3 regions of the Chryseobacterium sp. KBW03 genome follow, and region 1 is predicted to be linked to each of the others. Evidence: riboswitches for the same ligand, from Rfam matches in the RefSeq annotation. Region 1 holds a riboswitch; each other region holds the start of a gene.
The links. Region 1 has a riboswitch for S-adenosylmethionine ahead of DBR39_RS08770 (SusC/RagA family TonB-linked outer membrane protein). Riboswitches for the same ligand answer to the same signal wherever they lie in the genome.

Region 1 (11,178 bases):
TTTATCGGTTTACCATCTGCATCTACAAATGGTTTTCTTACCACTGTCCCCTGCGTTCTGATAATATCTGAAAGGGAGAAACCTTCTCCGAACAATTCTTTTCTTCTTTCAATAAGAACTGCAGCTATTACATTATTTTGTGCTAATGAACCATTATAAATATTGGCATTTCTTGCTGATTTCAACTGATTCAGAACGGCTACTGCCTGAGAGACATTTCCGTTTCTAGCTTCGGCTTCAGCTTCGATCAGATACATTTCTGCAGCTCTCATATAGACAATATCGGCAATAAGGGTTGGCTTAAATTTAAACTTAGCATACCTCAGCAATCCTTCTCTTCCTTTCTGTCCATCCCATGAAAACAGCTGGGATCTGATGTCATTCGTATCAAAAAGATCTTTAAAATAAGGGTCTGCCATAAAGCTGTAATAATAACTTCCTGACGAAGACACATCCAGATAATGGAATGCATAACTTGCATCAGATTGTTCCTGAGTCTGCCCATGCCCCCAGATCCATTCTGCATTATTGATATCATTAAAACCATCTTTATATTTTTCCGGCGCCATCAGAGGAAAACCTTCTCTGGCAATTTTTGCAGAAGCTGATGCTTTGCTCCATTCACCGGTATTCAGATAGGTTCTTGCTAAAAGCCCGTTCACTACAGAACGGTTGATCTTATCCTTATTATTTCTTGTATAACTTTTCAACAGGTTATCAGCATCCGTAAGATCACTTTTTATCAAAGTATAAATTTCTTCAAGGCTTGCTCTTTTCTTTCCTACTGTACTTGTCGTAGAAGGTTCAGTATAAATAGGAGCCGTTAAAGCTGTTTTGTCTTTAAGATAACTGAACTGGTAAAAACTCGCCAGGTTCAGATAACAGAAAGCACGTAATGCCTTTGCCTGTCCTTTCACCTGATTCTTTTTCTCCTGGCTGCCTTCAGTCCCATCTATTCTTGTAATAACATTGTTCATATTATTGATGGTAGAATACAGCATTGTCCAGATAAACAAAGGACGGCTTGCTGTATTGTTCACCATTTCTGTGAAAGCATAAGTAGAACTAAAACCATATTTATTGGTCAATACTGCCACATCACTTCCCATCGCATCACTGGCTCTCAAAACTGTGGAGTAGCCGATATTGGCAAAGGTAGTTCCGTCATTATTAAATTTTGCCCAGGTACCATTTACTACAGTTTCAGCACTTTCTGCTGTTTTAAAAACTTCCACACTGCTAGCCTGATCAGTTGGAGCAGTATCCAAGTCATTTTCACAGCTTGTCAGCGACAAAAATCCGATGAGCACAAACGAGAGATATATTAATTTTTTCATTGTTTCAATTTTAAAAGGTTAAAGAGTGGCCTGAAGACCAAAAGTGATCGTTCTCATAGCAGGATATCTGTAATAGGTTGTCCCGTCCAATGCTTGCTCAGGATCCATCCCTTTGTGTTTATAGAAGGTCAGAAGGTTTTCTGCCTGGATATAAATTCTGAACTTTTTAAGTCCGATTTTCTCAAAATAAGATTCAGGAAGTGTGTATCCTAAGCTTACGTTTTTAAGCCTTGCATAAGTTCCTGAGTATAAAAATCTCGAAGATGTTGACGTCCAGTTATTCGTTGTCGTACTCAATCCGGGAACATCTGTATTAGGATTCTCCGGAGTCCATCTGTTCATCATTTCGGCACTCCAGGCACGTCCGCCGGCACTACCGTTATGCATGATGGAAGTATAATCGTTATCCAAAATTTTTCCGCCGATTTTAAATGTCAGCAATGCTGAAAAATCAAAATTCTTATAATTGATGCTCGTGCTGATTCCTCCAGTCAGTTTTGGCAATGCGGAACCCTGCAGCAATTTTGTGGCTTTTGAATATTCTGACGTAGTTCCTTCCACTGAGTTTCCGCTGGCATCTGTAGTAACCGTTTTCCACAATGGTTTTCCATTGCTTGGGTCTACGCCCGCCCATTCCGGAATAAAGAAATCATACACAGAACCTCCTACTGTTAATAATTTTGTTCCAACAACAAGAGAGCCTCCAGGTAATTTGGTCACTTTGTTGTTTAAAGTACTCAGATTAACATCCACATTCCATTGGAAATCCTCAGTTTTAATCGGTGTTGTGAATAGTGAAAATTCAAATCCGGTATTCTGGATCGTTCCGATATTGGCTGGATAATCACTGATTCCCAATGATGGTGCAACCGGCATATTAAACAGAAGATCCTGACTTTTTCTTTTAAAGTATTCGATATTTCCTTTAATTCTGTTATTCAGAATCGCAAATTCCAACCCTACATTTAAATTAAGGTTCGTTTCCCACTTCACATTATTGGTCGATGTTTTTTCCAGTGTGGTTCCCGGTTCTCCACCAAGGCTGATAAACCTGTACAGCTCCTGATAAGCGTAATAAAGTGGCTGTCCGTTTGGTCGAAGTAATTTATCATTCCCCTGTCCTCCGTAGCTGGCACGTAATGTCAACTGATTGAAAACATTCAGACTTTTAATAAATTCCTCATTTGAAATTTTCCATGAACCTCCTACTGACCAGAATCTCCCCCATCTGTTATCTTTTTCAAATCTTGAAGAACTATCCGCTCTTCCCGAAGCTGATAGGAAATAAGTATTGTTATAATCGTACTCTACTTTTCCAAGGAAACTCAATAAGCTTAATTTATTGCTGTTTCCACTGAAACTTCCTAACAAAGAAGCAGCATCCGGCTCATAATAGTAAGGCAATGAGAACTGGCTTCTTGTTCCTGAAATGGTCTGATAATCGTATTTATAGAATTCGTGTCCTGCCAAAACATTTACATGATGCTTCCCAAATTTCTTATCATAGGTAAGAATATTACTCGTTGTATAAGAAAGCGTTCTGGCACTGCTTTTCGTCACCGAACCTCCAATTTCAGCACCTTGTCCCAGCAATGGATTGGAATAAAAATGCCCATAATAATTGACTAAATCCACAGAAAAACTTGTCTTGAATTTCAACTCCGGTAAAAAGGTAAACTCCATGAATCCTTTCCCTGAGAAGTTATCTTCTTTATTTTCATTTTTATCCAGTGGCAGCGTTGCTGCAGCATTCTGGTTCTGAAGTGCATTCGTAGGTCTGTACTTCCCAAAATCATAAATTCTGTCTCCAGAAGCATCCAACACAAATGATCCATCAGGGTTTCTTTCATAATAAGGATAGAATGAAGGAATAAATCTTGCCGCATTGATGATATTGCTTGCTTTGGAATCTGAAGAAGTAGGCGCCTGCTGTACACTGTTTGTATAGCTTAAGTTCACTCCAACATTCAGCCATTTTTTCACTTCAGAATTGATCTTTAATCGGGTATTGTATCTTTTAAATCCTGATTCAATAGCCATTCCTTTGTCATCCAGATAGCCTAGGGAAAAGAAATAATTGCTTTTCTCACTTCCTCCACTGATATCAAGATCTACCTGATTTCTTGAAGCCACTCTCTGCAAGATGTCTCTCCAGTCGTCATTCCATAATGGGGATGCACCAGGTAATAGCTTTCCGTCTGTTCCAACTGGTTTTGCATAACCTGTTCCGTAAGGGTTGATCCCAAGTGTGGAAACAAGATTATCTGTCGCCATCTGAGCTGCCTGTTGAGAAGACACTTTGCCAGATTGGTAGCCGTTTCTCAATGCTTCCCAATATAATTGAAAATACTGATCTGTATTAACCTGTTCGTAATCTTTTACCGCTCTTCCTGAGAATCCCTGGCTGATATTAAAATTAACTTTCGCTTCTCCTTTTTTACCTGATTTTGTCGTAATAATGATAATCCCATTAGCTCCTCTTGAACCATACAATGCACTTGCTGTAGCATCTTTCAGAACACTTATAGATTCAATATCACTTGGACTGATAGAGTTCAGGTTTCCGTCAAAGGGAATCCCGTCCACTACATATAAAGGATCGCTGGAAGCACTTATGGAACCAATTCCCCTGATTCGGATGGTAGAAACAGCACCTGGCTGTCCTGACGCACTTGTCGTTTGAATCCCTGCAACCTGCCCTTCCAATGCTTTGGTAATATTGGTAACTGGTCTGTTATTAATCTTATCGCCGGAAATGGTTGCTACTGAACCTGTGTAACTGTTTCTTTTTGCCTTTCCATAAGCTACCACCACTACTTCATCAATTTCTTTTTCATGGAGGCTATCTTTTTTCGGCTTGGAATTTTGTGCATTGACATTGGTAATTCCCAGAAAAAATGCAGCAACCGGAGGTATCCAAGCTTTAGAGTTAAATAAATATTTACTAATCATAATCAATTTTGTTTATCATATATTAAAAATTTACCCTTTGCAGAAAAGACAGCAAAGGGCATCGATAAATACGATAAACCAAATGCTTATTTTTCCTTTAAAGGCTGAACGTAACACCTTGCCTCTTGGAGGTAGGTTGTCAAGATTTCACAGGGTCAGTTCCCTCCATCTTTCTTTATAAGCCGATCGAAATATGACTGCAAAGCTATAAAGTTTTAGTCTACAAAACAAGTAGACTTATGATTTTTCATGATAAATTTTTGAAAATTAACATAATATTTTAATAAAAGTCATTAAAATAGGGAGTTACATCCGTTATCACTTTCACAAACATGACAAATATCATTATCAATAATTCAATTGAGCATACAGTATGCTTTAATGAAATTTTTGACCATTAATTGAAAAAAGTTTTTAATTTTATAGAATGAAAGTTTTGATTATAAACGGTCCTAATCTCAACCTTTTAGGTACCAGAGAACCGGAAATCTATGGAAGCGTTTCTATGGAAAGCTATTTGGAAATTTTAAGATCCGAGTTTCAGTCTCATGAATTAAAATATTACCAGTCGAATATTGAAGGAGAGCTCATCAACAGGCTTCAGGAAGATGATTTTGATGCGGTAGTTATTAATCCCGGAGCTTTTACTCATTATTCCTATGCCATTGCGGATTGTTTAAAAAATATCCGAAAGCCAAAAGTAGAGGTTCACATCAGCAATATCTATAAACGAGAAGAGTTCAGACAGAAATCTGTGACAGCTGCCAATACGGATGCTGTTTTATCCGGCTTCGGAATGGATGGATACAGATTGGCTTTATTAAGTTTGAAGTAATTTTCACTAATTATTTTACCCATTGATTACACCGATTTTAACGGATGCTTATGGATACTAATAAAGATATGAGCTAAAACTCAATGAAAAAGGTCTTCATAATTCATTAGATTTATGGGAATTAAAATAAAAAAGCCTCATCAATGATGAGGCTTTTCTGTATGTTGTATATAACTATTAGATAGTTTGTTCCTGCAATTGAGGTCCTGAAGCAATTAATTTCTTACCTTCTTCAGTATCACAATACTGCTCAAAGTTTTTGATATATCTTGAAGCAAGATCTTTTGCTTTTTCTTCCCATTCTGAAACATTTCCATAGGTATCTCTAGGATCTAAAATTCCTGTAGAAACGTTTGGTAATTCAGTAGGAATCTCAAGGTTCATGATAGGAACCTGAGTTTTAGGAGCATTATCGATAGAACCGTCAATGATGGCATCAATGATTGCTCTTGTATCCTTCAGGGAAATTCTGTTTCCAGTACCGTTCCAACCTGTATTTACCAAATATGCTTTAGCACCGTGCTCCTGCATTTTACCGATCAATGTTTTAGAATACATTGTTGGGTGTAATGTAAGGAATGCTTCTCCAAATGCAGGTGAGAAAGATGGCTGAGGTTCTGTAATTCCTCTTTCAGTTCCGGCTAATTTAGATGTATAACCGCAAAGGAAGTGGTATTGCGCCTGATCTTCATTCAAGATGGAAACTGGAGGAAGTACCCCGAATGCATCTGCAGAAAGATAAACAATCTTCTTAGCATGACCTGCTTTAGAAGGCAATACAATTTTGTTAATATGATAGATAGGATAAGAAACTCTTGTATTTTCTGTGATAGATCCGTCTGTATAATCTGCTACTCCATTGTTCACAACAACGTTTTCAAGAAGTGCATCTCTCTTGATCGCTCTAAAAATATCTGGTTCTTTTTCTTCTGATAAGTCAATTACTTTAGCGTAGCATCCTCCTTCGTAGTTGAATACTCCGTTATTATCCCAACCGTGCTCATCGTCACCGATAAGGTATCTCTTAGGATCTGCTGATAAAGTCGTTTTACCTGTTCCTGAAAGACCAAAGAATAAAGCTACATCACCTTTCTCTCCTACGTTTGCAGAACAGTGCATGGAAGCCATACCTTTTAATGGAAGATAATAGTTCATCATTGCGAACATCCCTTTCTTCATTTCACCTCCGTACCAAGTACCTCCGATGATCTGCAATTTTTCAGTAAGGTTGAACATAATGAAGTTCTCAGAGTTTAATCCCTGAGCTTCCCAGTTAGGGTTTGTTGTTTTAGATCCGTTGATTACTGTGAAATCCGGCTCACCGAAGTTTTCAAGCTCATAATGAGAAGGACGAATAAACATGTTTGTCACGAAATGTGCCTGCCATGCTACTTCAACGATAAATCTTACTTTAAGTCTTGTATCTGCATTTGTACCACAAAAAGCATCTACTACATAAATCTTCTTAGCTTCAGAAAGCTGGTTCATCACTAGTTCCTTACAAGAACCGAAAATTTCCGCTGTTGTAGGTAAATTTACTTTACCATCCCAGAAAATTGTATCTCTTGTAACATCATCCTGAACAATATATCTGTCTTTAGGTGAACGACCTGTGAAAATTCCTGTTTTTACTGATACTGCGCCAGACTCCGTAAGCTCAGCCTCCTCAAATCCTTGATTTTCAGGAGAAACTTCAGCCTGATATAATTCTTCATAAGAAGGGTTATACACTACCTCATAGTTTCCTTTAATCCCTAATTTCTCTAAATCCTGGATGATTTTAGTGTTTTTCATTTTACTTATATTTTCTATTTCTTTATTGACTGCAACAAAAATAATATTAATTATTTGTTAAAAGTGGTTTAAATATACTGATATAAGTCAGAATGACAAATAAAAAAACAGGATTGTAAAATATTGATTATAAATCAATTATATTTTCCCATTCGAAAATAGTTGTAAAACCTTTCTCCCAAAAATAGTCTTTAAAGCCCCCAAATTTGGCACTCATAACGAAATCTCCACCCCATGCACCCAAACTTTTGACAAATGAAGGGCAATCTGAGAATATTTTTTCCTTAACTGTGAGAATTTCAAGAAAATCGGCAATTTTCCGCTCATGAATCATCATTAATTCGGAAAAATTTTCCAATTCACTGCATAACAATATTTTCTTTGTGATTTCTGAAAATTCGTTTACCAGTTCAGGAGACTTCTTTTTCGATTTATAAAAATTGATTCCTTCTCTACTATCCTGCTTTTGATTTAAGTGAATAAAGATCAGTTCATTTTTAAAAGAAGGATTAAAATCTACCTTTTCATAGTTGATCTCAGGTTTACTCTGAAAAAGAACCGCAGATTTTTCTTTCGCCACTGCGATATCATATCCGCTTCCGCCCAGACTGATTGTATTAAGATGAAAAGGATCAATTTCTGCCCATTCTGCAAGATTGTTCATTAAGGTAGAACTGCTTCCCAATCCGTAGTCTGCAGGAAATTGAAGGTTTGTTTTTAAATAGTAAGTAGAATTACTTTTGAATTTAGTTTCAGAAAGCTGCTGAACGTTCTTTAAGGTTTTTGTAATAAATTCAGCGCTTGATGGAATGTTGGTTTCTAAGATCTGCCAGTTTTTATAATCAATGACAGCCTTTAACCATAAGATATTCTGATGATAAGCTTCCCAAATAATCAGGGATTTCTCATCGTCTTTTTCTTCAAAGAAAAACTCTTGTCCCAGCTTGGTAGGTACCGCTAAGACAAGAGCTCCGTCGATTGCGAAATATTCTGAAGTAAGCATAAGCTTGCCCGGTGAAAATATCGCGTTCATATTTTTTTATTAGATAGCAGAAACTGCATCTACAGATCCGTCAATTTTTTTGATCAATCCCTGAAGGGTTTTTCCTGGTCCTACTTCTACGAAGTTTGACGCCCCGTCTTTAATCATATTCTGAACAGATTGTGTCCACTTTACAGGACCTGTAAGCTGAGCGATCAGGTTTTGTTTGATCTCCTCAGGATTTGTTACTGCTGTTGTAGTAATATTCTGATATACAGGAATGGTTGCTTTTCTGAACTTTGTTTTTTCGATAGCTGCCGCCAGTCTTTCCTGTGCAGGCTGCATCAATGGTGAATGGAAAGCTCCGTTTACCGGTAACAACAATGCTCTTTTTGCTCCTGCCTCTTTTAGTTTTGCGCAAGCCTCTTCTACTGAAGCGGTCTCTCCTGAGATCACCAATTGTCCTGGGCAGTTATAGTTTGCCGGAACAACAATTCCACTGATCTGTGCACAGATTTCTTCAACCTTAGCATCATCTAGTCCTAAGATTGCAGCCATAGAACTTGGGTTGGCATCACAAGCTTCCTGCATCGCTTTTGCTCTTTCGGAAACTAATTTTAAACCGTCATCAAAGGATAAAACACCGTTGGCAACTAGGGCTGAAAACTCTCCTAAAGAGTGTCCTGCCACCATTTCAGCGCCAAGGCCATTTACTGCCTTTAAAGCTGCTACTGAATGTATAAATATTGAAGGCTGGGTAACCTCTGTTTTCTTAAGATCCGCGTCCTCTCCGTTAAACATAATGGAAAGAATATCGAAACCTAAAATTTCATTGGCAGATTCCATCAGATCTTTAATATCTTTTCTAGAATCATACAACTCTTTTCCCATTCCTACGAACTGAGAACCCTGCCCTGGAAATACAAGTGCTTTCATGTATTGAATTAAATATTATGCAAATATAACTATAATGTTAACAATATTCTTTTAAAGAATCATAAATCATTTAAGGGACTAATCTAATTACTCGGTACCCAGTATTTACATAAGCACCGTTCGCTTTAGATTTCACAAACTCAAATTTCGTAGCAAGCTGAGTCTGAACCTTATTCATCTGCTTAAAGATCTCTCCTTTTTTATTTTCTCTGGTTAACATGTCGTTTACTACATCAAAACCTACAATAGCATATTTTGGTGGAGTTTTACAGTATTTGCTTTTATAAGCGGCCAAAATCTCTTTTTCAAAATTACCGTCAGAATTGATCTTTCTATCCATAAGGTATACCAAGCTTGCCTGGCTCAGCTCATCCACTCTCTTCTCAAAAGTTGGAGAATAGAACATGCTAAATGCCTTCACTCCCTGTGCCTCTTTAGAAATAGCAATAATTCTGTTGGCAAAAGCATCTCCTGCGGCATTGTCATCATTGGCCAAAACAGCAATAACCGGTGCAGACTGACCAGTCATCATATTCTGATCTAACTGAATATCTGCCGGAGAATTAACGATAATGATATTAGGATTTTTTACTGCTTTTTCAAGTCCAGCTTTGATGTAATTGGCATTTTCTTTTTTAGCATCTGCCACTACATATATTTTCTGGTCGGAATAAATTCCTTTTACTTCTTCTACAATCTTATCAGCATACGTCTGATTGTTGGTTTCAACAATAATAAGATTGCTATAGTTATATAATTCCGGAGTGTTGGCAAATGGTGCTACAACCGGAATTTTCTGATTCTTTGTAAAATCAAGGACATCAATTACATTGGATTTAAAGAATGGCCCGATAATAAGGTCTGTATTATCAGGATTGATCTGCGTCAAAGAGTTTTTGAATGACGCTTCATTTCCTGAATCTACGACTTTAACATCCAATTTCTGCCCTCCTCTTGCATTTCTTTCAATAGCAAGTTTAGCTCCTGTCAAAAAGTCAAGTGCCATTGTTCTATATTGGGTTTCGTTTGTGCTGTACCCAAATGGAAGCATTAAAATCACACTAAGAGCATCGCCGTTTTTCTTTATATAAGCTGCGTCCTGCTTTTTGATCTTTAAAACCATTCCGGTCTTTAATCCGTGCGAAAGGTCCGGATTCAGAGCAATAAGCTCATCTATTGAAACCCCGAATTTATTAACAATGGAGAAAACTGTATCTCCCTGCTGAACAGTGTAGGTCACATAATCATCTCCTACAGCAACATTGGAAGAGGAAGCCGATTTTTCGTTCCCGGAATCCATTTTTGCTTTTGGATTCACCGGTTCAGAAACAGCTTCGGTATTTGTATGAGTACTGGATTTTTTTATTTTGATAGAATCACCAGGTTTAAGTCCTTTATCTTCCAATCCTGGATTTAAAGCAAAAAGATCTTGCTGGCTGATGCCAAACTGTTTTGTAATTCTGTAATAATTATCTTTAGACTGGATCACATAAGATTCTCCTTCTACAGCACTCGTAACGCCAGCAGGTGCAGTCGTTGTTATTGTTTTTTCAACAACAGGTTCAACATGCTTTTCTACGGCTACAGCTTGTTGGTCACCACCATATTTTTTAATGCTGGCAAGAGGTAATGTTATCTCGTCTCCTATTTTCATGTGAGAATCCAATTCAGGATTCAATTTTCTCAAATCGGTTTCAGAAATTCTGTATTGTTTTGTGATGCCATATACTGTTTGTTTTGGCTGTAAAACAATTTTACCCAAAGAAGAAGCACTTATGTTTGAAGTTACTTTTTCGGCAGGAGCCGTTTTGGTCACCACCGGAGTGGCTGCTTTCTCGGACTTTATTGTTAAAATATCTCCAATAGCCAGCTTGCCGTCTTTATGTTTAGGGTTTAGCTTCAGCAATTCATCTACAGTCATTCCATACTTTTTGGCAATGTTGTAAGGATTATCACCTTGCACAACCGTATGTGATTTCTGGGCTGAAACTCCCAAAACCATACATAAACTGGATAGAATAAAAAACCTCTTTATCATATTCGATAATTATAATTTACAAAAATACTTCTTTAAAATTAAATGGCAACAATTATTAATTTGGAATCTTGAACCACCATTTCTTCCAAACAATTTTCAAGCCATGAATAGCCATAATCTGAAAAGAATACACTAAAGTTATACACTCTCTCCTGCCAGGTTTTAGCCGGGTGAACATCTAAAAACAATTTTTCAAGTCTTTCCAGTAATTCATTCTGTTTTATTTTCTCGGCATGAAGCAGACGTTTTTTCATTCTTTTGAACGATTTCAACTGCCGTACTTCTTCTGCTTTCACCATATTCC
Region 2 (11,178 bases), 150 kb from region 1:
GTGTAAATCCCAGCTTCTGAAAAACGGTGACCAGTCGATGAAAGGAAGAAGCTCCCGCAGATCCTGATTTTCGATTACTTTTATTCCTGTAGTATTCGGAGTGAAAATGTCTTCATTTTTCCAATCAATTTTAAAATGGTTTTCTCTTGCTTCTTCAATGGAAACATAATCTTTATCCACCTGTCTGTTCAGGAACTTTTCTCTGAAATCGGAATAGTCATTCTTTAAATCCGAAACATATTCTTTATTTCTGTCACCTAATAATGAGCTTACGACATTTACAGCTCTTGAAGCATCATTCACATGAACGACAGCATTTTTATATTTTAAATCGATTTTCACTGCGGTATGTGCCTTTGAAGTGGTAGCTCCTCCGATCAATAAAGGAAAATCTAAATTTTGTCTTTCCAATTCAGATGCGATATATACCATTTCATCTAAACTTGGTGTGATCAATCCGCTTAATCCAATAACGTCTACTTTTTCTGCAATAGCCGTCTGGATGATCTTTTCAGCCGGAACCATCACTCCAAGGTCAACAATTTCGTAATTGTTGCAACCCAGAACGACGCTTACAATATTTTTACCGATATCATGAACATCTCCTTTTACAGTGGCCATTAAGATTTTTCCATTAGCCGGTCTTGCCCCGTCTTTTTCAGCTTCGATATAAGGCTGCAGATAAGCCACAGCTTTTTTCATTACTCTTGCAGACTTTACAACCTGCGGAAGGAACATTTTTCCGCTTCCGAATAGATCTCCTACAACCCCCATTCCTGTCATCAGGTTAATTTCTATAACATGAAGCGGCCTTTCAGCTAATTGTCTTGCTTCTTCTACATCTTCTTCAATAAAACGGTCGATACCTTTTACCAATGCATAGGTAATTCTTTCCTGTAACGGATTGTTTCTCCACTCTAAGTCTTCGGTCTTTTCTTTTTTGACCGATTTGTGTTTTTCCGAATAGTCAAGGAGTCTTTCTGTAGCATCTTCTCTTTTATCAAGTATTACGTCTTCTACAAGCCCTAGTAATTCCTTATTGATTTCATCATAAACCTCCAGCATCGCCGGGTTTACAATACCAATGTTCATCCCTGCCTGAATAGCGTGGTAAAGGAATACGGAATGCATAGCTTCTCTCACGGTATCATTTCCACGGAAAGAGAAGGAAACATTGCTCACTCCCCCACTCACAGATGCATAGGGAAGATTTTGTCTTACCCAGCGTGTAGCTTCAATAAAGTCGATGGCATTTCTTCTGTGCTCATCCATTCCCGTTGCTACCGGAAAGATATTTAAGTCGAAAATGATGTCTTCTGCAGGAAAGCCAAGCTGGTTTACCAAGATATCATAAGAACGTTTTGAAATTTCAATTCTTCGTTCAAAACTGTCAGCCTGTCCTACCTCATCAAATGCCATGACAATGACTGCTGCTCCATATCTTTTTATAGCTTTGGCATGTTTGATAAATTCTTCCTCACCTTCTTTTAAACTAATAGAATTCACCACACATTTTCCCTGAGCTACCTGAAGACCTGCTTCCAGGATTTCCCATTTGGAAGAGTCTACCATGATTGGGATTCTTGCGATATCCGGTTCGGAGGCAATTAAGTTCAGGAATTTGACCATGGATGCTTTACCATCAATCAATCCATCATCGAAGTTGACATCCAGAATCTGGGCACCTCCTTCTACCTGATGGCGGGCAATATCTAATGCTTCAGAGAATTTCTCCTCCTTAATCAGTCTTAAAAACTTTTTGGAACCGGCAACATTAGTCCTTTCACCAACATTGATGAAATTACTCTCCGGTGTTATGATAAGAGGCTCGAGGCCTGATAATCTTAAATACTTCATTTTATTTTTCTAAAATATAGTAGGCATTATGGTATTCTGCCTCAATCAATTCCTGTGCTTGCTTAAAAGCTGTAATCACTGGAAATTTCCTGCATGCTAAATAATGTTCTTTAGCAAATTCCCCGCTTTCCTTGGCGGATATTGCTCGACAAGGTCAGCGATCGCTTTAATATGTTCGGGAGTCGTACCGCAGCATCCCCCGATAATATTGATCAATCCTTTTTCAACATATTCTTTGATCTGTCTGGCCATATCTTCAGGAGTTTCATCATATTTTCCGAAAGCATTTGGTAAACCGGCATTCGGATAAGCTGAAACATAGAATTCTGAATTGTGAGCCAGAGTTTCAAGATAAGGAGTCAGCTGATCTGCTCCCAATGCACAGTTGAAACCTACGCTTAATAAATTCAGGTGGGAAACTGAGATCAGAAAAGCTTCTGCCGTCTGCCCGCTCAATGTTCTTCCTGAAGCATCTGTAATGGTTCCTGAAACCATGATCGGAATTTTTATTCCTCTTTCGTCCTGCAGTTCATCAATAGCAAACAAAGCTGCTTTCGCATTCAGTGTATCAAAGATGGTTTCTACCAAAAGGATATCTGAACCTCCATCCAGCAAAGCTTCACATTGCTGCTTATAAGCGACTCTCAATTCTTCAAAAGTAATGGCTCTGTATCCGGGATCGTTAACATCCGGGCTTAAGCTTGCCGTCCTGTTGGTAGGTCCGATAGATCCAGCTACGAATCTCGGCTTATCAGGATTTTGTGCAGTGTACTCGTCACAGGCTTTTCTGGCAATCTTTGCAGACTCATAGTTCAGATCATATACCAGATCTTCCATGTGATAATCTGCCATAGCAATCGTAGTTCCTGAAAATGTATTGGTTTCAATAATGTCAGCTCCGGCTTCCAGATATTTCTTGTGAACTTCTTCAATGGCTTGGGGCTGTGTAAGAGAAAGCAGGTCATTATTTCCTTTTACAGGATGCTCCCAGTCTTTGAAACGCTCTCCACGGTAATCTTCTTCTTCAAACTTGTATCTCTGAAGCATCGTCCCCATGGCACCGTCAAGAATTAAGATTCTTTCAGATAAAGCTTTATATAATTGTTCTGAATTTTTCATTTTTAAATGTTTTGGCTACAACCTGTTCTATTGAATTAATCCAAAGCCTGTTTCAGATCTGCAATGATATCTTCTACATTTTCCAATCCTACAGAGCAACGAACCAGTCCTGCTGTAATTCCTACTTCATTTCTTTCCTCGTCTGACAGTTTGGAGTGTGTAGTGGATGCCGGATGAGTAACGATCGTTCTTGTATCACCCAAGTTGGCAGACAATGAACACATTTGTATCTTATCTAAAAAATTTCTTCCGCCTTCAATTCCGCCTTTTATTTCAAATGCTACAATATTTCCGCCAAGCTTCATCTGTTTTTTTGCTATTTCATAACTTGGATGGGATTTCAGGAATGGATATTTTACTAAGTCTACGTTGGGATGGTTTTCTAAAAATTCGGCTACCTTCAGGGCATTCTCACAGTGCTTTTCTACACGAATTGCCAATGTTTCCAGGCTTTTTGATAGCACCCAGGCATTAAAAGGAGACAATGCAGGTCCTGTATTTCTTGCGAAAAGATAAATTTCTCTGATCAGGTCTTCTTTTCCTACTGCTATTCCCCCTAGTACTCTTCCCTGTCCGTCAATCAATTTCGTTGCTGAATGTACAACAACATCTGCACCATATTTGATCGGCTGCTGAAGATAAGGCGTTGCAAAACAGTTATCTACAATGAAAATAAGATTATGCTTTTTGGCGATCTGTCCAAAAAACTCAAGATCCAGAATTTCAATCGCTGGATTGGTAGGAGTTTCAAGGTATAAAATCTTTGTATTGGGTTGAATATATTTTTCAACATTCTGAGCATCTTCCGCTTTGAAATAAGAAGTTTCAATATTCCATTTCGGAAAATACTTGGTAAATAAAGTATGTGTAGATCCGAATACAGACTGACAGCTTACAATATGATCTCCGGCATTCAAGAGTGCAGCAAATGTAGAATAGATGGCTGCCATTCCTGTTGCAAAAGCATACCCAGCTTCTGCACCTTCCATCTTAGCGATCTTATCGGTAAACTCTGTCACATTCGGATTAGAGAAACGGCTGTATAGATTTTTAGGTTTTTCTTCTGCAAAGCTTGCTCTCATATCTTCTGCATCCTGAAATATAAAACTTGAGGTAAGATATAATGGCGTGGAATGTTCATCAAACTGAGATCTTTCAGTCTGGGTTCTTATTGCTGATGTTTCAAAATTTTCCATATAGTTTTAATTGGTCAATTTCACAGTGTAGCCATCAGATTCTTCGCTATGCTCAGAAGGACAATTGCCGTTATGGTTACACTGCCAAATTGGTAGATTGTTACATTAAATATTATTTAGTTTCACTTACTCTTAAAATATCTCCGAATACTCCCCTAGCTGTTACTTGGGCTCCGGCTCCGGCTCCCATGATCACGATTGGATTTTCTCCATAGCTTTCTGTATAAATTTCAAAGATAGAATCGGAACCTTTTAACTGTCCTAATGCTGAAGTAGCAGGAACTGAAATCAATTTCACATCCAATTCACCTTTATCTTTCTGCAAGTCACCATGTAAATCACCCACATATCTCAACACATGACCAGGCTCCTGATTTTCTTTAATTTTCTGGTATTCTTCATCCAGTTCATCCAATCTTGAAAGAAATTCTGATTTTGAAACTTCAAGTAAGCTTTCCGGAACAAGGTTTTGGATATTAATATCACCGAATTCATTGATCAGGTCTAGCTCTCTTGCTAAAATCAATAGTTTTCTTGCGACATCATTTCCGGATAAGTCTTCTCTCGGATCCGGTTCTGTATACCCTTTTTCCAAAGCTTCATTGATGATGGTTGAAAATTTATCGTCTCTCAAAGAAAAATTATTGAATACATAGCTCAGTGTTCCTGAGAATACTCCTTTGATTCTTGTGATATTTTCTCCTGAAAGGTGTAATAACTTGATGGTATCAATTAATGGTAAACCAGCTCCAACATTGGTTTCATAAAGGTAACGTCTGTTGTTTTTGCTCAACGTATATCTTAGTTTTCTGTACTCCTCAATTGGAAGGGTATTGAAAATTTTGTTGGAAGAAACCAGATCAAATCCGTTTTCTGCTAAAGCATGGTAGTTCTTCACAAAATCCTTACTCGCTGTGTTATCTACAACAATCAGGTTCTCCAGTTGATTTTCATTAGAGAAATTAATAAGCTCTTCTACATTCGACGGATGTTCTGCTGTCAAAACCTCATCACCCCAATTGGCATCGAATCCTTTTTTGTTGAAGGCAATTTTCTTTGAATTGGCTACTGCAACTACTTTAAGGTCTATTTTTTTACGCTTCTTAATTTCTTCTGCAGATTCCAAGACCTGCTGTATTAATGTCTTTCCTACATTTCCGTGACCAATGATTGCCAGATGAACCGTCTTTGGTTTTTTGAAAATTTCAGATTCTATGATGTTTTTTGTTTTTTCATCCTGTGAAGAAGTCACTACGATATTGACTCTGTTTTCTCCGGCTACCTGATTCAGCAATAATGGGAAAACATTGTTTCTTGCCAGTTCGGCAAAGACTTTATTGAAATCTTCTGCTACAAAACCGATCACAGAAACATTATTGATACTATAGATCTGAGAAACTTTTCCAGATTTTCTTTCTGCTTCGAACTCATCAATAAGACAAGCGACTGCTTTTTCTGCATCAATTTCCTGCACCAAAATAGAAATTCCGTTTTCTATGGCCTGTTGTGAGATTACTCCTACACTGATACGCGCTAAAGTGAGCGCTTTAAAAATTCTACCGTCAATCCCGATTTCGCCCAGGAAATCTTCTCCTTCAAATTTGATGATTGATCTGTTCTTCAAAAATTTTATTTCGTTAGCATTTTTCATTACTTCTATAAAATGTTTTTTATGATATTATTTAATTGTTGATATTCCATTAGGAAGGCGTCATGCCCGTGTATAGATTGGATCTCGTGATAAGAAACATTCTTATTTTTCTCTTTTAAGTTTTCAAAACACATTCGGATTTCAGAAGCCGGAAAGAATAAGTCTGTATCTACGGAGATCATGTGCATTCGTGCTTCGATCTTCTCCAGTGCTTTTTCATCAGCATTGATATTCATCAAGAGATGATTCATCAGTTTGTACGCTTTTAAACTAAATCTCTCGTTTAACGCATTACCATGATAAACCAGCCAGTCTTCTGATTCCAGGCGTTGTTTGTCCTGATTATATTGGTTTTGAAATCTATCGTTGAGTGATTGTGGAGTTCTATAACAGAGCATCGCATGAATTCTTGCTTTCTGTAATGGTTCATCTTTATCATTCAATAAAAATTTTTGAACCAGACATTGAGCATGAAGCCAGTCGTGTGTTCTGTAATCACAGGCTATGGGAATAAATATTTCTGCAAGATCCGGCTGCTTAGCAAGCATTTCCCATGCAATTCCCCCTCCAAGAGAGCCTCCAATAATGGCATATATATTTTTGATATGTAAAGCTTCAAGCCCTTTCAGAAATATCGCTGCGATATCTGAAGGCGTGAAGTCTTCATAGTCTTCAATTAAAAAATTGTCATAACCGTTTCCGGGTATATTGAAACACAGAACAGTATATTGATCGGTATCAACAAGCTGATTTTCTCCCACCAATTGTTTCCACCAGCCTTTTTCTCCCGATACATTTGAGTTTCCGGTAAGAGCATGGTTGATTAGAATGATGGGTGCTGTAAACAGATCTTTCCCAAAAAGCTGATAGCTTAATGAGATATGATATTCCTTTTGGGAATACGTTTGATACGAAAGATTAATATAGTTTAGTTCTGTTTTCAATTCTATTATATTTTAATACAAATACAATTGAAAATGCCACAGGAAATGGCTGAAAAGAACTTCAGTAAGTTATCTGTCCAAAATAAATTGGTAGAACGTAGCACCTTCTTTGCTTGCGCAAAGGGTTGCTAAGGTTTCATAGGGTCTAATCCCTCAACCTTTCTTGATAACATTTTCAATATTTAAATGAACGAATGGTGCAAAGGTAGTTCTTTTCTTTTAATTTCAAAAAAAAATTATTTTAATATTTAAAACAGCCCTTAAATACAAGTATTTCAAGGCTATATTAATAATTATTCAGATGAAAAAAATTGGAATTACTTCTCAAAAAAACTAACTTCGTATTGAAAAATGATGAAATATGACCGTTGAAAAAGAAAGATTACAAGATACTAAATGGAAAAACTGGGGACCTTATGTAAGCAACCGCCAGTGGGGAAATGTACGTGAAGATTACAGCCCGAATGGGAATGCATGGAATTTTACCAATCATCATAATGCCGAGAGCTATGCTTACCGCTGGGGAGAGGAAGGAATTGCTGGGATTTCTGATGTAAAGCAGCTTTTCTGTTTTGCTTTTTCGTTCTGGAACAGGAAAGATAAAATGGTAAAAGAACGATTCTTTGGGTTGAGCAATCCTCAGGGAAATCATGGTGAAGACATCAAAGAAATCTTTTATTATCTGGACAATACGCCTACCCACAGCTATATGAAGATGGTGTATAAATATCCAATTAATGAATTTCCTTACGATGATCTTGTTACAGAAAACGGAAAACGCAGCAAAAAGGAACCGGAGTACGAGATTTTTGACACCGGAATTTTTGATAATGACGAGTATTTCGATATTTTCATTGAATACTGTAAAGCCGATCACAACGATATTCTAGCCAGAGTCACCGTTTGTAATCGAAGCCAGCATGAGGCTCCTATTCTGGTAGCTCCTACGGTATGGTTCAGAAATAACTGGAAATGGGGATACAATACTTATAAAGGAGAGATCAATGCTTCTCATGACGGAAGTATTAATATTGGTCATGACAGTATATCGATCAAAAAACTGTATTCCCGAAATACAAATGCACAAAGTGTATTTTGTGATAACGAAACGAATACTTCCAAACTTTACGGAGCTCCCAAAGCAGAGAATGCTTATTTCAAAGATGGAATCAATGATTTCATTATTCATCAGGGAGATACGGTAAATCCTGAAAAAAGAGGAACAAAAGCTTCTTTTCTGATTGATGAACTTATCGGTGCAGGAGAATCAAAAGTCTTTGAATTCAGGTTGTGTCCTGACGAAACGGATGAACCTTTTAACAGTTTCGATCATATTTTCAATACCCGACAAACTGAGGCTGAAGAGTTTTATAACGACATTCAGAATGATACTGTAAATGAAGATGAAAGAAATGTTCAGAGACAGGCTTTTGCCGGGCTTCTCTGGAACAAACAGTTCTATCATTACAATATAGGAAAATGGCTGAAAGGTGATCCTAATTTTGAAGCGCCAAGAAATTTCAATGAGTATGTAAGAAATACAGAATGGAATCATCTCCACAACAAGGATATTATTTCTATGCCTGACAAATGGGAGTATCCATGGTATGCCACATGGGATCTGGCATTTCACTGTGTTCCTTTTTCAATCATCGATGCAGAATTTGCCAAGGGACAGCTTTTACTGTTGACCAAAGAATGGTATATGCATCCTAACGGACAGCTTCCTGCTTATGAATGGAACATGAGCGATGTGAACCCGCCTGTACATGCGTGGTCATGCTTCCGTGTTTTTAAGATAGATGAAAAAAATAATGGCAAGCCGGATCTGCTATTCTTAGAGAAAGTTTTCCAGAAGTTGTTGCTAAATTTTACATGGTGGGTTAACAGAAAGGATAAAAACGGTAAAAATATTTTTGGAGGTGGCTTCCTTGGCCTTGATAACATTGGAGCTTTCGACCGGAATATGGAATTAAAAGATGGTCAGCATCTCGAGCAGGCAGACGGAACAAGCTGGATGGCGATGTATGCATTGAATATGATGCGTATTGCGATGGAACTTGCCCAATATTATCAGGTGTATGAAGATATGGCGATCAAGTTTTTCGAGCATTATCTTTATATCGCCGAGGCTATGGAAAATCTGGGTGAAGGAACGAAAGGGTTGTGGAATGAAGAAGACGGATTTTTCTATGATGTATTGCAGCTTGGAAACGGAGACAGTGTTTCTTTGAAATTAAGAAGTATTGTAGGCTTAATTCCTTTATTCGCAGTAGAAATTGTTGATCACAGGCTGTTGGAAAAGATGCCCAATTTCAAAACCAGAATGGAATGGATTCTGAAAAATAAACCGGAACTCACCAAGCTTGTTTCTCATTGGGATGAAGAGGGGCAGGGCAGAAAGCATCTGATGAGTATTTTACGTAAAAACAGGTTAACGAAAGTTCTTACCAGAATGCTTGATGAAAAAGAGTTTCTAAGTTCTTACGGAATCCGTGCGATGTCTAAAGTGTATGAAGAAAATCCTTTTGTGTTCTCTGTGCATGGAGCCGAAAATATGGTATACTATACTCCTGCAGAAAGCGACAGCCGAATGTTTGGAGGAAACAGCAACTGGCGCGGACCGATCTGGTTTCCTATTAATTTCCTGATTGTAGAAAGCCTGCAGCGTTTCCATTATTATTATGGAAATAGTCTGAAAGTAGAGCTTCCAACGGGAAGCGGAGATAAAAGAAACCTTGATGAAGTGGCCCAAAACATCAGCAAAAGACTTTGTTCTATATTTTTAAAGGATGAACATGGGCAGCGTGCTTTCAATGGAGGCAATCCGAAGTTCAATTATGATGAACATTTCAGAGATTATATTACCTTCTTTGAATATTTTCATGGAGATAACGGGCGCGGTGTAGGTGCTTCTCATCAGACAGGATGGACTGCTACTGTAGCGAAACTAATAAAACCAAGACTTACCTTTTAATCAGTAATAGGTAATAAGTAATAAAAAAGCCGGATGAGTCATCCGGCTTTTTCTATTTTTAAATAAGAGATTAAATTTTTTCTCCGTTCACATAGACTTCGTATCCGATTTCTACATTCGGTTCTAACGTTTTTGATACAGAACAGTATTTTTCAAAAGAAAGTTCTGCAGCCTTCAGTGCTTTCTTAGGATCAATTTCTCCTTCTAAAAGGAACTTAACTTTAATGGATTTAAAAGGTTTTGCATCCTCTACCTGTACTCTCTCTCCTTCTACCTCTGCCTGAAAACTCTTGATGTCCTGACGCTGCTTCTTCAAAATAGAAACTACATCAATTCCGCTGCAGCCTGCCACAGCCATCAGTACACTTTCCATTGGAGAAACTCCTTTTGCTCCAGGCTGGGAAGTATTATCCAAAAGGATAGAATTTCCCTGAGCATTTGTACATTCAAATAAAAAATCGTCGTTTATTCTGTTAAGTGTTATCTTCATTGTTGCTTATTGCTTGATACAAAGTTATAAAATTCCTCTCGCTTTTATCTCCAAATATTTATTGATAACATCGATATTCAAATTTTCCGGAAGCGTATATACGGTATAAATTCCATATTTGCGGAGTTCCTGAATGATCAGTTTCTTTTCAAATTCAAATTTTTCAGCAACGATCTCGTCATATATTCCCTGCATATTCTCAGGATTTTTATTGATCAACGTCTGCAGTTCTGAATTTTTGAAAAATACCACTACCAGTAAATGGTTTTTAGCAATTCCCCGAAGATATTTCAACTGACGGTTGAGTCCGTCTAATGTTTCAAAGTTCGTAAAAAGTAAAATTAAACTTCTTTGGTTGATGGAATATTTTACATCCTGATACAAACGATTGAAGTCACTTTCGAAGAAATCTGTTTTAATATTATAAAGTGCTTCAGATATTTTTTTCAATTGTCCGGATTTGTTATCAGCGGCAATTTTATTTTCTGCTTTTTTGGAAAAAGTCATCATCCCGGCTCTATCTCCTTTTCTCAAAATAATATGAGACAATGCCATCGTTGCATTGATGGAATAATCCAGTAGACTGAGTCCGTTGAAAGGCATTTTCATGGTTCTTCCTTTATCAATCAGCATAAAGATACGCTGTGATTTTTCATCCTGAAACTGGTTTACCATCAGACGGTTCGTCTTAGACGTTGCTTTCCAGTTGATCGTTCTGATATCATCTCCGGGTACATATTCTTTGATCTGCTCAAATTCCATGGTGTGTCCCAGCTTTCTGACTCTTTTGATTCCTCCCAATAAAAATTCACTTTGAATCGCCATCAATTCATATTTTCTGAGATGAATAAAAGATGAATAAGCAGGCAGCATAGCATCTTTCTGGAAAGTAAACCTCTTCGAGATCAACCCAAGCGGTGAAGATGCATAAATATTCAACCCTC
Region 3 (11,178 bases), on a different contig from region 1:
TTTCTGCAATTTTTTGTCCTTCAACGTATTCATTAGGAACTACTTTTACATCTTTAATGGTAAGTTTTCCTTTTTTAAAATTATCAAACATGGCTCTGAAATAGTCTTCAGCTTCTTTTTTACATGCTGAACCTGTAGCTTTAGGAAAAGCCGACAAAAAATTCTCTACACTGCCGTTCATCACTTCTTGTGAAGTTTCTTTGAAGTTCACCTGATAAGCATCCTGGCCTTCTACTGTAGGCTTTAAATAATCATTAAGCTTTTTCAACGTTTCTTCATCATTGCTCACGAAAGTACCAAAGAACAGCTCAAAGGCTTCTTTAGGTTTCTTTACTTCAGTCTGCGCGAAAAGTTGCTGACCCATCATAGTAAGCATCAGCAGCAAAATAATTTTGTAGGTTTTCATAGTATATTTTATGTTTAGTTATTTGAAAAGATAAAGCCCCTGAAGAATCAGAGGCTTTATTTTTATGTGTTCTAATCTTAGTAATTTTCTTCTTCTCCCTTCATTTTCTCTGCATTTTCTGCCATGATTACCGCATCAATCATTTCAGAAATATCTCCGTTCATGTAGGCATCAAGATTATACATAGACTTATTGATTCTGTGGTCAGTAACTCTACCTTGTGGGTAATTGTACGTTTTAATTTTTGCAGAACGGTCTCCTGTAGATACCATAGATTTACGTTGTGCTGCGATATCTCCCTGCACTTTCTGTAATTCTATATCGTATAATTTTGTTCTTAGCATTTCCATTGCCAATTCACGGTTAGCCAACTGAGAACGAGCCTGTTGACATACCACTACCAGCCCTGAAGGTTTGTGGGTAAGCTGAACTTTAGTTTCAACCTTGTTTACATTCTGACCTCCGGCACCTCCTGAACGGGAAGTCTGCATTTCAATATCGGCAGGATTCAATTCAAAATCTACTTCTTCAGCTTCTGGAAGAACAGCAATTGTGATTGCAGATGTATGAACTCTTCCCTGAGATTCCGTTTCAGGGACACGCTGTACACGGTGAACTCCTGATTCAAATTTCATGATTCCGTAAACGCCTTCTCCTTCCACTTTCATGATCAATTCTTTGTATCCTTTAGCAGCTTCGTTAGAATCCGTTACTTCATGTCTCCATCCTTTTGTTTTGAAATACATGCTGTACATTCTGTAGATATCTTCTACGAAAATAGCCGCTTCATCACCACCTGTTCCGGCACGTAATTCTACGATGATGTTTTTATCATCTGCAGGATCTTTAGGAATAAGCAATACTTTCAGCTCTTCTTCCAATCCGGGAATTTTAGCCTGAGCTTCTAATTTTTCTTCTTTAGCAAGATCTACTAAGTCTCTGTCTGATCCATCAGCAATGATTTCATCAGACTCTTCAATGCTGTCAAGGGCACCCTTGTACTGATCGTAAACTCTTACAATTTTTCCCAAATCACTATATTCTTTGTTCAAAGAAGAATATTTTTTTTGGTCTGAAATGATATCAGGCTGTATAATAAGGTCTGCAACCTCATTATATCTTTGTTTTATAGCTTCTAATTTTGGAATTAATGATTTAGACATTGTAGAAATTTTGTGGGTGCAAAGATAAGAATTATTAATTCAAAATTAAAATTCCGAATCAGCATAAATTTTTGAGCATTAGGGATAAAGGGAGTAAAATGGCAAAACACCCAATTACAAATTTGTTTATCAGACTTTATAAGAGATTAAAACCGCCTCTAAGATCCTTTGGAGAGCCTTCTGTCCACCAGATATAAAATAATTCCAACTGCGATAATTCCCAGTCCTATCAGGCTTTCTTTAGGATTATGAATAAATGTAAAGTAGAGAATATAAATACTGAACAGGAGAAAAACAGCAGGAAAAATATGAAAAGCGTTAGACTTAAAAATTTTTCTGTCTTTTTTCTTCAGAAAGAATACGGTAGAAATAGCCAGGCTTGCAAAAAGCTGTAAAATAAAAGCCGTGTACACGAAGATCTCTTTAAAACTTCCCGTCAGAATAATAATGGCTGCAATCACTGCATGCGCAAAAATAGCTCTTACCGGAATTCCTTTTTCATTGCCTCCTGATAATGGTTTCCAAATATAGGTATGTTTTGCAAAAGCCTGCGTTAATCTCGATCCTACCCATAAGTATCCGCTAATTGTGGCAACCAGTTGTAAAGCGATAAAAATATTGACAATTTTTCCAAAGGTAGGTCCCAGCATATTGACAGCTGCTTCTCCCATTACATCTTCTTTTCCTGCCAATTGACTTACAGGAGCATGCTTCAGCATAATATAGTTCACCAGAATATAGCTTACTGTTACGAAAACAGTTCCTATAATGAGTGATTTGGGAAGGTTTCTCTGCACATCTTTTATTTCCCCAGCGATATAAGAAGCCGAATTCCAACCGGTGTAGGAATAGGTGACAAAAACAAGAGAAGTGGCAAAAGCCGGAAGCATGATCTCATTTTTCCAGTTGTCACTGAAGTTCAGACTATTTCCAATCTGTGGTGAATCTGAAAGCCCAACTCCCAGAATAACCAGCACAATAATGAAGGTTATTTTGATGAAAGTAAAAAAGTTATGAAATCTACTGGATGTTTTCAGGCTAAATGACAACGCAATCGCAACCAGGAAAATGGCTACAATCGCAAAACCATTTCCAAAAGAATAATCAAATACAGAAAGGTATTTTGACATTGCAAGGGCTGCAAGGGCCACAGGAGAAGAAAATCCAATAATCAGAGAAACCCAGCTTATCAGGTATCCGAACAGCGGATGATAGGTTTCTTTAAGATAGATAAAATCGCCTCCGTTTCCTTTAAAATGTGAACCTAGCTCGGCATAGCAAAAAGCTCCGAACAAAGCGAGAATCCCTCCGATACCCCATAGCAGGAAAATACTGTAGGTATTGGTAATATCGGATAGCTGAAATCCCAGGGTGGTAAAAATCCCTGTTCCTATCATATTGGAAACGACGATGGCGGCAGCTGTTTTCCAGCCAATCTGATGTGAGGTAGTACTCATTTAATGATTAAAAATTAAAATTAAGCCTTCCGAAGAAATAATTCCCCAGCGTTCCCATCTGAACCGGTGCATATTTGAATACTCCATAGTATGAATTTTCATAAATCTGGCGATCCGGGAAAACATCAAAAACATTATTGGCTCCAACGGTAAAGTTGATACTTTTTGTGATATCATACCCAACGCTGATGTCGGTCACTACTTTTGGAGAGAATTCCTGAACCCCGCCAAAAGGATAACCATCTCTTATCACTTTGCCAAAATAGGTATTTCTTACGAGAAAATTGAACTTCCCAACTCCATAATTTAATCCTAATGATGCTTTTGTTTTGGGTGATAACGTTTCAATGATATTGATCTGATCCGGCCCAAAGAATTCATTCTGAGGGGTACCTAAGTTTTCCGGAAAATGGAAGTCTGTGATTTTAGTTTCTGTGTAGTTTCCTGCAAGATTAACATTTAATTTTCCATTACCGAGAATCCAGTCATAAGAAACAACCACATCTACTCCTTTGGTTTCTGTATCAACAGCATTGGCAAAGAATCTTCCGCTTTCTACCTTAAACTGGGCAAGCCTTGGATCAGTAATATTGCTGGTGATTACAATTCTGTCCTTCACTTTAATCCAATATCCATCTACGGAAATAGATAATTTATTCAGAGGGTGAAGGGTAAATCCTGCACTTGCGTTAATAGAAGTTTCCTGTTTGAGTTTATCAAATCCCAGAATTCTGGCAGCATCGCTATCATTCCTGAAGATCCCTTTGGTGACAATTCCCGATCCGGAAGTCGAAATATCGGCATAAGAATTATTAAAATACTGCTGCTGAAGTGAAGGCGCTCTGAATCCTGTCCCGACCGCTGCTCTTACTGCATAGTTTTTCACAAATTCATATCGTACAGCGAGTTTTCCATTCAATGTATTTCCAAAATCTGAGTAATTTTCAAATCTTGCAGCGGCATCAATATTCAGTTTTTTATCTAAATCATAGGAAACATCTGCGTATACTGCGGTTGAATGTCTGTCTTTCGTCAATGCATTATTGGGAGAAAACCCGATGAAAGACTGTGATCCGCCTGCACCAAGCACTGTAGAACCTTCAGCAGCCACATTTCCATTGATGTCATATTGGGTGTAAGAAGCCTCATCGCCAGCCTTGATCTGGTATTGTTCAAATCTGAATTCTCCTCCGAATGCGATATTGAAACGGTTTATATTTTTAGAAACATCAAGATTAACGGTATTTTGAAGGAAGCTATGGGCTCCTGCATAAAAAAGGGTTGGCGATTTTGCCCCAAGAGAAGCATTATTGGTATTGCTTACATTATAATTGAAAGTATTGCTTCCGAACGTATTACTCAGGTCGAATAGCCAGTCATTGACATTATATTTTGCACCTACAGCATAAGACACATCATACACCTGAGATCCAAGACTTGCCTGAAAACCGTTTGGGTAAATGGATGAAACGACATTAGATGTTTCGCTCGGTAGTCTTCTGAAGCCAAAACCTTTTCCTTCTTTGATACTGAAACCTCCGAAAGAATAGAGTTTAAAATTATCATTAAAAGGATATTCTGCATTAAAAAACAGCTGTCCCTGTCTAATCTGGGCATCTCCGATCTGGAAATTGAAGTCGTCACGCGTCAATCCTCGTTCTTTAATTTTTGCATCATCTGCAGCTCTTGCCGCTTCGGGATCATTTGCAAATGCATACGCAAAATTATCTCCGAAAATATCTAAATCATGATTTTGAGTTCTTGTCGTTTTACCCCTATGGCTTAATTGTAGTGAAAGATTAATATAGCCGTCTTTCTTTCCTAATGAAGTTCCGTAATTGGCTCCGGCCTGATAAGTGTCGCCATCATTTCTTCCGGTTACTCCATAAGTAAGACTTGCTGATGCTCCGGGATTTTTTTTAAGAATAACATTGATCACTCCGGCGATGGCATCAGAGCCATATTGTGCAGCAGCTCCGTCTCTTAAGACTTCAATTCTATCAATTGCAATGATGGGAATTGTCCCAAGATCTGTTCCTACAGAACCATTTCCTACCGTATTCTGATAATTAACTAAAGAGGTAGAATGCCTTCTTTTTCCGTTTAACAATACCAAAATCTGATCTGGTCCCATTCCTCTTAAGGATACGGGATCAATATGTTCTGTACCGTCAGAAGCAGACTGCCTCACTGCGTTGAATGATGGGATCACATAGTTTAGGAGATCCTGAGCAGTCATTTGTGGAGAGCTTCTCTGGATCTTGTCAATATTGATAACGTCTACAGGAACCGGTGTCTCAAGTTTTGTTCTTTTGACATTTCGGTTTCCGACAATGATAATGTCTTCGATTTGTTTTCCTTTCTCCTCATTCTCCTGAGCAGCTACCAAAATTACACTCAGCAAAAATACCGCTGTACTTAATTTTTTCATTTTTGTTCTTGCCAATTAATAATAACATTCCTGCGAACCTTTTCGCAGATAAACAAGACTTCAAGAAATGGAATTCATATAAGAATATTGACTTCACTTATCTCCCCTTTCGGGTTGGAATTAGCACCTTTGCACTTTTTTGAATTGTGCAGGTTGCTAAGGTTTCTTTGGGCCAAATCCCTCCACCTTTCTTGATAAATCTACCGCAAAAGTAGACTATTTTTTTCAATATACAAAAAAGGCAAATCAGCTATTCTGCCAATCTGCCTTTTTGTTCTACTTAACAATCATCTTTTGAATTGCGATTCCTGTTTCTGATTTCAATTGAACCAGATAAGTTCCTGGCGGATAATTGATTTTGGTTTCAAAAGTCCCGTTTTCTTTATCAATTTTGAATGAGTCCAGCTTTTTACCGGTCATGTCAAAAAATAAAATCTCACCGTTTTTTGCTTTGTTAAAAATTAATTTTGCGATCCCATTTTGTATTGGATTATTAACAATCTGAAGGGATAATTTATTAGCTGCATGAGTATCCGTTGTGGATAAAGCGCCTGCGTAATTTCCGAAAATCCTGAATTCTCCAGGCTGTAAAGTTATCGGAGCAGTTGTTGAAGCTATATTGGAAACACTGTCATCCATCAGATTCTGCCATTGACCTGTGTAAGGAAAGTAAGGAACAACATTTTGTGCAGAAGTAGTATAATTAGCCAATACCACCACATTCTTTATTCCGGTAGTAATGGTGGTATCATAGAGATAAATCCTGGTGATCAGGCCATCAGGATCATTCGTAAGATTATTGGATTCTATACTGTACGTTTTAGATTTGAAAATCTGATGGGTGTTTCTGATATTGATTATTTTAGCCCATGTGTCGTACACTGCTTTTCTGTTTGCATTGGTATCATATCCCAGCGTAAATGCAACGGGTTTCTCATCTGTTCTGCATCCGCTGTTGATTGTACCATCCGCACATCTGTTGATACTGAATTCGTATCCTAATTCTCCAAACTGCCAGATCATTTTCGGGCCGGGAATAGTGAAGAATGTAGCTCCGAAGGTTTTCATTCTTTCAAGAGCCGTATTCAGATTTTTAACACTATATCCTCCATTGACGGCACCATATTCAAGGTTTTTAAACATAAGTCTTTCCTCATCATGACTTTCTCCATATCCCACAGCACTCATATTGGTAAAGCCATGAAGACTGTGATTCATACGGTCATAATTGCTGTTTTCCTTATATCCCATGGTATTTTGATTGTAAGGATCGGTTTGTTTATTCCAAAGCATAACACCTTTTCCTTCTGCTATTCTGTAGTTGGCCCACTGCTGTTCTTCTGGATCTGTTCCCAGGTGTTCGAAGATCATATAAGAATTGGGATCAATAGCCCACTGTCTGTCTGCATAATGTTTCATAATGTCAACTCTGTCTTGCTGATAAGCATTGGTACAGGCTTCATCATTTTCAGAACAGTTTTGGGTGAATCCTTTCGTCAAATCCCAACGGAATCCATCGATGTGGTATTCTGTGAGCCATTGCTGAAGGCATCTTTCAACGTAATATTGAGTTGAAGAACTTGTATGGTTAAAATCGTTAAACACATTATAAGAGTGTTTGGGAACCTGATTGAAATAAGGGTTATCCGGAGCAACATTCCCGTAGCCATCTCCATCAGGATCTATATTCCAAAGTCTTACCAAAGGTGAGCGTCCTGTTGCATGATTAAAAGCGACATCTAAAATCACTGCAATCCCGTTTTGGTGGCACAGATCTACAAATTCTTTGAATTTTTCAGGGGTTCCATACGCTTTATCCAATGCATAATGGAAGGAAGTATTGTAACCCCAGGAAAGATTTCCATCAAATTCCATGATGGGAAGCAGTTCTATAGCATTGATCTTTAAATTCTTCAAATAAGAAATCTTGTTGATCAGTGACTGCCAGTTTTTTTCCTGAGTAAAGTCTCTTAGTAATAATTCATATACGATCAGATCTTCTTTCGCAGGTCTTTGAAAATTGGTTACCTGCCAGTTATAAGCGGTTTGTCCTGTTTTAAATGTTGAAACTTCAAAGCCCTGTCCTGCAGGGAATACAGGTAGATTTGGATAGGTAGAAGCCGAAATCCATGGGTCGTCGTAAGAAGATAATATCTGTGGTGAATAAGGGTCTGCTACTTTTCTTAAATCATTGGTTCTGTATTGAAAAGAATATAATTGCTGAGGGGTAAGTCCGCTAAGTTCAATCCAGTACAAATCAGGATTTGTGGTATCTTTTTTCATTAAATAAGCATCATTCACAGCCCAGTTGTTAAAACTGCCGATCACATGCACAAAGTTTTTACCGGGAGCATACAATGCAAGCCCTACTTTGGTCTGATCTGTAGGATGATAATTAATTCCCTGTCTGATCCAGCTGGGAACCGCCTGAGACACTACATTTCTCGGAATCTGCAGAATAAATGCAGCATTTTTGGAATTGGATCCCTGTGTTGCTGTAAGCTCCATATTAGCATCTTCCGAAACCGTATAAGTAAAAGAATAAGATTGCGAAGGAGCTGAGGCTGAATTCACGACAACTCCATTGGCTTTTAACTGGAAAGTAGCATTGACATTGGTAGTTGCTGTAATATTGATTGAATTTCCTGCCGGGACTGAGGTAAGACTGTTCGCCAGCGGATTTGTAAGGGTTAAGCTTAAAGTACCCACATTTACAAATATATCCGGTGAGGTCTGATGTGACCCTGTTTTATCTTTTAATAAAAAACCAAACCTTCCGATTCCTGTTCTTCCGAAGAAAGAAGTCGGAGTAAAAGCCAGGGAATAGGTATCTGTGCCTGCATTATAATTCAGCTTATTCAGATCATTGGAATTGCTCCAGCTTCCATTGGTAGGACAGTCCTGACTGTTCTGATAATTGGTATCAAAAGACCACGACCAGATATAAACAGTATTGTTGGAAATACCCCAGGCAGCTTCATCAATCTGGTCCCCGGGAATTGTCAGCGTAACAGCATCAGTTTCGTTGAATGGGTTGGGCGTCATTGTATAGTTGATCTGCCCGAAAACGGCCATTGTAATCAACAGAAAAACAACGGAATAAAAATTTTTCATTATCTTATTTTTTATCGAATATAATATTAATTTTTATTCATCATCACTATTTTGATGTAATATTTCATTTTAATGGGAAAAACAAATAAGAAAAAGGCTCATGAAAATTTCATGAGCCTCCCAATAAAAGTAATTGTAATGAACTATTTTTTATCTAACGAAATTCTTTGATGAAATCCGGTTAGTCTTTTATAATCTTTTTTGAAATGGATTGACCGTTCTTTAATTTTAATTCTACGATGTATAATCCTGAAGGCAGCTCGGTCATGTTGATCTGGTTATCCGTGAACTGTACATTCATTTTTTGACCTACAGCGTTGATAACATTCACGTTTTCAATACCGGAATCTGACTTAATAATAAGTATTCCTTTTGTAGGGTTAGGATACATTCCTATTACTGATTTATTCAGCTTAACATCTGAAGTCCCTAGAGAAGATGATGGCTTAATACATCTTACTGATGCCCCCTGTCCTCTCATAGCACCTGCTGAAGCATTAGCAATAGTGGCTCCCACATAAAGATATTTCCCTCCTGAACTCGAAGTGTCAGAACTCCAGAAGTATCCTCTTTGGCCTACATAAGTAAAATCTCCATTGCTTGAGCTTCTGAATCCTCCTGCCGGCAGTTTAAGATGGCTTCCATAGGCTGTTGCAGGGTTTGCAATACTTTCTGCTCCCACCAGAGTAGCCCACTCTGCCTGAGAAGGCATTTTCCAGTCTGTTCCTATTGCTTTACAAGGATCTACTCCGGCAGATGCACTAACATCTGCAATGGAAGCTCCTGTCCAAGTATCTCCACTTGCAAAAGCTGCCCACCATGCTGTAGATCCGGCAATATATCCACCTCCTGTTGCACTTGTTCCTTCAGGAGTATTCGGTGATGGAGCCTGTACAACCTGAGAATTTCTAAGCTGGTGCCCGTCATCCCATCTTCCCCACTGGAAAAGATCTCCAAATGAATTCGCATCAGCCATTGATGAAGCAACCTGTGTACTTCCCAGATTCTGCTGAAGCCAAATTTTTCCGTCTGCACCTCTTACCGTGGTATAGGCAACCTGCTGACCGCGATACATAAAACTCACGCAGCCTACATCTCCCACATTTGATCCTGGATCTGTATTGCTGCATGTTTGTGGATTTAGCGTTAATGAGATTCTTTTAACTTTTGTAGTATTGTCAGAATATGCCAGAACAAGGTAATTGTGTGCTTTATCTATAGCAAGATCATTGTATTTTGCTTCACCATCAGAAACAAAATCACCTCCAAAAGGAACCCAGTTTTGTGCATCATCTAATTTATAGACTGTATTTCTCAGGAAATTATCATTTTCAAAACGGCTGGCCACCACATAAGGCTTCCCGGATTCTGTCACTGCTAGAGCAATATGCTGTACACTTCCTCCTGAAAAATTGGCATTTCCGACCTGCACCCAAGAGTTTCCGTCAAACTTTTTAACATTGACCTTTCTTCCTCCTCCTGAGTTTGAAACATACGCAACATAGATTCTGTTAGCTCCATCTAAAGCGATATCAGCATTATACTGTTCTCCTGATGAAGAAGCATCTACAGCAGCCCCGCCTACTAAGTTCCAGTCTTGTGATGAACTTGCATCCGTACTGTTTTGATATACTTTTAAACCTCCTGAAACATTGCATGTATAGACTTTATTATTGGTTCCGATAACCATTTCAGCAAATTCAGCACCTCCAGAGAAACCTGCATTACCTACCTGCTCCCATGTACCGCCAAAATATCTTTTTACAGTTCCTGAACCATATGATCCATAAGTGAATATAATATTATCAGAAGATACTGCGGAAGCCTGATAATTAACAGAGCTGTCTGTAGCGTTAGGAAGCTGAGACCATAAAGATCCTGTAAACAGACGTACTTCCATTCCGGATCCCGGATAACCAATCTGGTTGGTATAATAGATACTATTTCCGTTAGGACTTATAGACAATGAATTGTAAGTTGCCGTTCCGGTGGTAACTCCAGGACTTCCTCCTAAATAGGACCATGTACTTCCATTGAATTTCTGTACAGAGCCTTTAGTTACTGAAACATCATAATAGGAAAGATAATAATTTCCTGAGTTATCAATAACCAAGTTATTAAAACTGCTTCCCCCAGCTGATACATCCTGAACTCCTCCTACATTTTCCCATTGCTGAGCATACAAACCGCTTCCAGCAGCGGCTAGCAATGCTAATCCCGTGCTGATTTTCTTTATTGCAAAATGTAAATCTTTAAACATATGAAATATTATTTTTAATTATTCTAAATTTAATTTAATTTTGCGCAAAAGTACCTCACATAATTAACCCCGAGTTATCATTTCCCAACTTTTGGTTATCCTACGCGGTACTTTTACCTTAAGTTAGTTGTACCATGGCTGTAAAAATGTGTTGTATGAGGAATCATTCTAAAAGTGGACTTTTGTTCAGATCCGAAGACATCAAAATCATCATGCAGGAAGACCTGTGTCCTGACCAAACCTTCAAGTCTCATATGCTGGAAGGGAAGTCAAGCTTTAATCTTATTTTCTTGCTAAGTGATGGTATCAATCTGGAAGCTCACGACTGTGGAACGAAATTCTTATTC

Region 2: it holds a riboswitch for S-adenosylmethionine, as region 1 does, so the genes downstream of both, DBR39_RS08020 (alpha/beta fold hydrolase) here and DBR39_RS08770 (SusC/RagA family TonB-linked outer membrane protein) in region 1, are expected to answer to the same signal.
Region 3: it holds a riboswitch for S-adenosylmethionine, as region 1 does, so the genes downstream of both, DBR39_RS19570 (TonB-dependent receptor plug domain-containing protein) here and DBR39_RS08770 (SusC/RagA family TonB-linked outer membrane protein) in region 1, are expected to answer to the same signal.

What each region holds. Positions count from the first base shown of each region.
Region 1 covers NZ_QAJO01000004.1:161,595-172,772, forward strand. Annotated here, with positions in the region: gene DBR39_RS08765 (RagB/SusD family nutrient uptake outer membrane protein) at 1-1,337, opposite strand, end outside; gene DBR39_RS08770 (SusC/RagA family TonB-linked outer membrane protein) at 1,356-4,289, opposite strand; SAM riboswitch class I at 4,373-4,473, opposite strand; gene DBR39_RS08775 (type II 3-dehydroquinate dehydratase) at 4,717-5,124, shown strand; gene pckA (phosphoenolpyruvate carboxykinase (ATP)) at 5,302-6,918, opposite strand; gene DBR39_RS08785 (GYDIA family GHMP kinase) at 7,046-7,951, opposite strand; gene fabD (ACP S-malonyltransferase) at 7,961-8,836, opposite strand; gene DBR39_RS08795 (LysM peptidoglycan-binding domain-containing protein) at 8,907-10,874, opposite strand; gene bshC (bacillithiol biosynthesis cysteine-adding enzyme BshC) at 10,913-11,178, opposite strand, start outside.
Region 2 covers NZ_QAJO01000004.1:7,292-18,469, forward strand. Annotated here, with positions in the region: gene metH (methionine synthase) at 1-1,857, opposite strand, end outside; gene DBR39_RS08005 (homocysteine S-methyltransferase family protein) at 1,954-2,976, opposite strand; gene DBR39_RS08010 (O-succinylhomoserine sulfhydrylase) at 3,012-4,172, opposite strand; gene DBR39_RS08015 (ACT domain-containing protein) at 4,285-5,823, opposite strand; gene DBR39_RS08020 (alpha/beta fold hydrolase) at 5,829-6,767, opposite strand; SAM riboswitch class I at 6,834-6,940, opposite strand; gene DBR39_RS08025 (MGH1-like glycoside hydrolase domain-containing protein) at 7,129-9,744, shown strand; gene DBR39_RS08030 (OsmC family protein) at 9,815-10,234, opposite strand; gene DBR39_RS08035 (DUF58 domain-containing protein) at 10,259-11,178, opposite strand, start outside.
Region 3 covers NZ_QAJO01000011.1:171,406-182,583, forward strand. Annotated here, with positions in the region: gene DBR39_RS19555 (hypothetical protein) at 1-406, opposite strand, end outside; gene prfA (peptide chain release factor 1) at 484-1,569, opposite strand; gene DBR39_RS19565 (APC family permease) at 1,728-3,026, opposite strand; gene DBR39_RS19570 (TonB-dependent receptor plug domain-containing protein) at 3,034-5,457, opposite strand; SAM riboswitch class I at 5,552-5,658, opposite strand; gene DBR39_RS19575 (alpha-amylase family glycosyl hydrolase) at 5,734-8,571, opposite strand; gene DBR39_RS19580 (T9SS type A sorting domain-containing protein) at 8,753-10,831, opposite strand; gene DBR39_RS19585 (helix-turn-helix domain-containing protein) at 10,987-11,178, shown strand, end outside.